2 regions of the Escherichia albertii genome follow, and region 2 is predicted to be linked to the other one. Evidence: predicted binding sites of a transcription regulator. Region 2 holds the regulator's gene; the other holds the start of a gene.
The links. The regulator ArgR, encoded in region 2, controls arginine synthesis, uptake and breakdown. The targets are predictions, from matches to a motif close to ANTGAATAAAAATACANT.
Positions count from the first base shown of each region.

Region 1 (3,188 bases), 490 kb from region 2:
TGTATGCCGATGAGCGCATATTAAGTGCGGCGATTGCCACACGCACCGAGCGGCGTAGTGGGCTGGCAGCGTTGTTTAGTTCGCAGGGATAAATGTGAATGCCTGATGCGACGCATGTGCGTTTTATCATGCCTGGAGTATTGCGCATATCGCATCCGGCGATTTTCATAGCCTATCCCAAATCCGCCATCAACACTTTGGATTTGCGCTGGTAGTTGTACATCTGCTTTTTACTCTCCGGCAGTAAATCAATATCTACCGGGGTAAATCCGCGCTCCTGGAACCAGTGGATACTGCGCGTTGTCAGCACAAACAATTTGCTTAAGCCGCTCTGCTTCGCCTGGGCTGCAATGCGTTCCAGCAAAACCTCGCCCCTTGATGAACTGCGGTAATCCGGGTGGACTGCTACACAAGCCATTTCACCAATCTTCTCTTCCGGGAATGGGTAGAGAGCGGCACAGGCAATGGTCATGTTATCACGCTGAATAATGGTGAATTTATCGATCTCCATCTCCAGTTGCTCACGGGAGCGGCGTACCAGAATACCTTGTTGCTCCAGCGGGCGAATTAACTCCAGAATACCGCCGATATCATTAATGGTGGCGCGACGGATTTGCTCCGCGCTTTCCATCACAATCTGCGTACCAATGCCGTCACGAGAGAACAGTTCCTGCAACAGCGCACCATCTTCCTGATAACTGATTAAATGACAGCGACGCACGCCGCTGCGACAGGCTTTCACCGCGCCACGCAAAAAACGCACCGTACCGGAGTTGTAATCGCCTTGCTCTTCCAGGGCCTCTACCCGTGCCTGAGCCTCGTTGGGGAAAAGCTCGGAGACAATATCGCCGTCGTCATTGGTGACGCCCTGCGAAGAGCAAAAACCAATCATCTTCTCGGCTTTCAGTTTGATGGCAAGTTGAGTGGCAATCTCTTCTGAGGTCAGATTAAAGCTCTCACCAGTGACCGAAACTGCCACCGGACCCAGTAGTACAATCGCGCCGTTGTCCAGTTGGCGATGGATAGCTTCTTCATCAATCCGCCGAATTCGTCCGCTATGGCAGTAGTCTACGCCGTCATCTACGCCCAGCGGCTGGGCAATAATAAAGTTACCACTAACGACGTTGATGTGCGCTCCCTGCAACGGTGTATTGTTGAGACTCATCGACAGGCGAGCGGTAATGTCCAGTTGCAACGTGCCTGCGGCTTGCTTCACCAGCTCCAGTGTTTTGGCGTCGGTCACGCGTATGTTTTTGTGATATAGCGGCTCGTGGTGATGTGCTGCCAGATTTGCATCGATTTGCGGACGCGCGCCATAGACCACCACCAGACGGATGCCGAGACTGTGCAGCAGCCCAATATCATTGACAATACTGGAAAAATTCTCATGCTCGATGGCCTCTCCGCCAAGCATGATGACAAACGTTTTTCCCCGGTGAGTATTGATATAGGGAACCGAATGACGGAATCCCTCGACCAGCTCGGTTTTACGTTCCTTCACCACGGCACACCTCTTTGCATTATTATTCGAAATTAATGTATTTTTATTCTGATTTTTTACTGTGTGCAAGTGCAAATTTTATGCGCGAGCAACTTTTTTATCAGTAATACCGTGAATATAAAAAGAATGTTTACCGTTTAGTAGATGACAGATTATGCGTCTTTCGCTAAAGTTTCCGGTCAAATTAGTCGTTTACTTGTTACACAGCTTAGATTTCTTTTGCTCGGGAGAAGCATGTCAGGATCCAACACTGCAATCAGCCGTCGTCGTTTACTGCAAGGCGCGGGTGCCATGTGGCTATTGAGCGTCAGTCAGGTCAGTCTGGCTGCGGTTAGCCAGGTCGTGGCTGTGCGCGTCTGGCCTGCATCCAGCTATACCCGCGTGACAGTAGAATCAAACCGTCAATTGAAATATAAGCAGTTCGCGTTGAGCAATCCTGAGCGCGTGGTGGTAGATATTGAAGATGTAAACCTGAACTCGGTGCTTAAGGGGATGGCTGCGCAAATACGCGCGGATGACCCGTTCATCAAGTCAGCGCGCGTCGGGCAATTTGATCCGCAAACGGTGCGGATGGTTTTTGAACTAAAGCAAAATGTAAAACCGCAGATGTTTGCCCTCGCGCCGGTTGCAGGATTTAAAGAGCGTCTGGTGATGGATCTCTATCCGGTCAATGCTCAGGATATGCAGGATCCGCTGCTGGCGTTGCTGGAGGATTACAACAAAGGCGATCTCGAAAAACAGGTACCGCCAGCGCAGAGCGGCCCACAGCCTGGCAAGGCAGGGCGCGATCGCCCGATTGTCATCATGCTTGATCCCGGTCACGGTGGCGAAGACTCCGGTGCAGTGGGAAAATACAAAACGCGTGAAAAAGATGTGGTGTTGCAGATTGCTCGCCGCCTGCGCGCTTTGATCGAAAAAGAGGGCAACATGAAGGTGTACATGACGCGTAATGAAGACATCTTCATTCCGTTGCAAGTACGCGTAGCAAAAGCACAGAAACAACGTGCAGATCTGTTCGTCTCTATTCACGCAGATGCCTTTACCAGCCGCCAGCCGAGCGGCTCCTCGGTATTTGCGCTTTCGACCAAAGGTGCAACCAGTACCGCGGCAAAATATCTGGCGCAAACTCAGAACGCCTCGGACTTGATTGGTGGTGTGAGCAAGAGCGGCGACCGCTATGTTGACCACACCATGTTCGATATGGTGCAGTCGCTGACCATTGCCGACAGCCTGAAGTTTGGTAAGGCTGTATTGAATAAGCTGGGTAAAATCAACAAGCTGCATAAGAACCAGGTTGAGCAGGCGGGGTTTGCCGTTTTGAAGGCGCCTGATATTCCTTCTATTCTGGTCGAAACGGCGTTTATCAGTAACGTTGAGGAAGAGCGCAAACTGAAAACGGCGACCTTCCAGCAGCAGGTTGCGGAATCTATCCTTGCGGGGATTAAAGCCTATTTTGCCGATGGGGCAACGCTGGCGAGAAGGGGGTAAATAAAAAGGCGCTGAATGGCGCTTTTTTTATGATAGGCAGGAAACAAAAAAACACCCTTCAGGGTGTTTGATAATTGGTTGCGGGGACCGGATTTGAACCGACGACCTTCGGGTTATGAGCCCGACGAGCTACCAGGCTGCTCCACCCCGCGTCACCGTACTGCTTTTACTTCATTAAATTTTGATTGGTTGCGGGGGC
Region 1 is NZ_CP117568.1:1,903,176-1,906,363, reverse strand. It holds gene recD (exodeoxyribonuclease V subunit alpha) at 1-92, shown strand, start outside; gene argA (amino-acid N-acetyltransferase) at 173-1,504, opposite strand; gene amiC (N-acetylmuramoyl-L-alanine amidase AmiC) at 1,736-2,989, shown strand; tRNA gene PS053_RS09300 (tRNA-Met) at 3,065-3,141, opposite strand; tRNA gene PS053_RS09295 (tRNA-Met) at 3,176-3,188, opposite strand, start outside.
Region 1: argA (amino-acid N-acetyltransferase) is a predicted target of ArgR. The motif match lies at 1,536-1,553, and genes of this name have one in related genera.

Region 2 (3,188 bases):
CCTGCAATGCGCGAACCAGAGACAGACCAAAACGGGCTGCGGCCTGACCCATCGACAGGGTTGCAGACCCGCCACCGGCTTTTGCTTCAACCACTTCCGTGCCCGCGTTCTGGATACGTTTGGTCAGATCTGCGACTTCCTGCTCGGTAAAACTGACGCCAGGAACCTGTGACAGCAGCGGTAGAATAGTAACGCCAGAGTGACCGCCAATAACCGGCACTTCTACATCACCCGGTTGTTTACCTTTCAGTTCCGCGACAAAGGTGTTGGAACGAATAATATCCAGCGTAGTAACGCCAAACAGCTTGTTTTTGTCATAAACACCGGCTTTTTTCAGCACTTCCGCAGCGATAGCCACAGTGGTGTTAACCGGGTTAGTGATAATGCCAATGCACGCTTTCGGGCAAGTTTTCGCAACTTGCTGAACCAGATTCTTTACAATACCGGCGTTAACGTTAAACAGGTCGGAACGATCCATACCCGGTTTACGCGCTACACCCGCAGAAATCAGTACTACATCTGCGCCTTCCAGCGCTGGAGTAGCATCTTCACCAGAAAAACCTTTTATTTTCACAGCAGTAGGGATATGGCTCAGGTCGACAGCCACACCGGGAGTCACTGGAGCGATATCATACAGGGAGAGTTCTGAACCTGAAGGCAGTTGGGTTTTTAACAGTAATGCAAGCGCCTGGCCAATACCGCCAGCAGCGCCGAGGACTGCGACTTTCATCCTAAACTCCTTATTATATTGATAAACTAAGATATGTTGCTCCGCTGCCGCGACCTTAATCCACAAATTCGTCGTTTACAATGACCACTTCTCAAGAATGTGTAGTCACGCAAGTTTAGCGTTTATGCATTTAATTGACGTAATCAGGAAGCTAATTTACGTAATTAACAGCCTCTTATGCATTAGAGCAACATTCCAACAGGTGGTGACAATATACCCTACCGTTTAGCCAAAACAATATCAATTTGATAACAATCAGTTTACTTTTAAGCGAAATTTACACACCGTGACACAGGCATGTTTCTCAATAACGAAATTTGATAAAATTCCGCTCTTTCATAACATTATTTCAGCCCTCTCCAGGGCAGACTGTTTGCATAAAAATTCATCTGTATGCACAATAATGTTGTATCAACCACCATATCGGGTGACTTATGCGAAGCTCGGCTAAGCAAGAAGAATTAGTTAAAGCGTTTAAAGCGTTACTTAAAGAAGAGAAATTTAGCTCCCAGGGCGAAATTGTCGCCGCATTACAGGAGCAGGGTTTTGACAATATTAACCAGTCCAAAGTCTCGCGGATGTTGACGAAGTTTGGTGCTGTACGCACCCGCAACGCAAAAATGGAAATGGTTTACTGCCTGCCTGCAGAATTAGGTGTACCGACCACTTCCAGCCCGCTGAAAAATCTGGTGCTGGATATCGACTACAACGATGCTGTCGTTGTGATTCACACCAGTCCGGGCGCGGCACAGTTGATTGCACGTCTGCTGGACTCACTGGGTAAAGCAGAAGGTATTCTCGGCACCATTGCTGGTGATGACACCATCTTTACCACCCCTGCGAACGGTTTCAGCGTCAAAGACCTGTACGAAGCGATTTTAGAGCTGTTCGACCAGGAGCTTTAATCTCTATCCCGTCGCTATTGGCGGCGGGAAAATCCCGCCGTTCCCTCTTAACCGCCTTCCGCATCTCCCTGCGATTCATTTAACGAATAGTGCGTTTTATCGCGACATATTATTCACATAGTGAATACTTAATATCGATAACGCACATTTTGCAAAAATCCATATGCCATTGAAATAATTAACATTTATTTTATGCCGCTCGTTTTTTAATTCTTTTCTGTTATAAAAATCAATATTTTTAACATTTAGTATCAACTGAAACAGTTAGCGTGGTATTAATTAGAGCAATAATTAGTGTATACTTGATTTTGTGATATGGGTCACGAAACAAAGGCCCAGCTAAAAGATTATGTCGAGGTGAAAATCATGAAAATCAAAACCGCTGTTACTGCATTAAGTGTACTTTCTGTTCTTTCTTTCGGCGCATTCGCTGCCGACTCCATTGATGCTGCCCAGGCACAGAATCGTGAACTAATCGGTACTGTATCCGTCAGCGGTGTAGCGTCCTCTCCAATGGATATGCGTGAAATGCTGAACAAAAAAGCAGAAGAGAAAGGTGCAACGGCCTACCAGATTACTGAAGCTCGCAGCGGTGATACCTGGCACGCTACGGCAGAATTGTACAAGTAAACCCCAACCGTCTGTCCGACGATATTGCCCCCGGTTCGGGGGCTTTTTTTGCGCTAATGGCGCACATTAAAACGCAAATGCCCTTCCAGCTCTTCTTCCGCCTCATCAAACAGCAATATTAACGCCCCAAAACGCCGACGCGTTTTCTCCCCCAGATGAACAAATTCGATCTCCAGTGGTAACGGCAGGACATCATTCATTAATACATCCCACAGTGAGTCGAGATCGCTCACTTGTTCTTTCGCCAGACCAAAGGTTTGATTAAAGTCGCGATAGAAATCGTCCTGACTCTCGATCTCATCAAAATCAAAGGTATAGATATTCATCTGTTACCACCGTCACGTTTCGCGGCCAGTTCAGCCGATCATCGCTAAGTATAGACATGAAAAAACCGACGCTTTTGGCGTCGGTTTCAGAGTGCTGACAACGTGCGCTTTGTTCATGCCGGATGCGGCGTGAACGCCTTATCCGGCCTACCAGGGTGTGCAAATTCAATATAATGCAATTCCCTTGCAGGCCTGATAAGCGTAGCGCATCAGGCAATCTGGAGTCTGTCTGCAATATCAACCGACACCTTTTAGCGTCGGCTTCAGAGTGCTGACAACGTGCGCTTTGTTCATGCCGGATGCGGCGTGAACGCCTTAATCCGGCCTACCGGGGGGTGCCAATTCAATATAATGCAATTCCCTTGTAGGCCTGATAAGCGTAGCGCATCAGGCAATCTGGAGTCTGTCTGCAATATCAACCGACACCTTTTGGCGTCGGTTTCAGAGTGCTGACAACGTGCGCTTTGTTCATGCCGGATGCGGCGTGAACGCCTTATCCGGCCTACCAGGGTGTGCCAATTCAATATAATGCAATTCCCTTGCAGGCCTGATAAACGTAGCGCATCAGGCAATCTGGAGTCTGTCTGCAATATCAAC
Region 2 is NZ_CP117568.1:2,392,442-2,395,629, forward strand. It holds gene mdh (malate dehydrogenase) at 1-730, opposite strand, end outside; gene argR (transcriptional regulator ArgR) at 1,165-1,635, shown strand; gene yhcN (peroxide/acid stress response protein YhcN) at 2,002-2,265, shown strand; gene PS053_RS11610 (barstar family protein) at 2,319-2,591, opposite strand.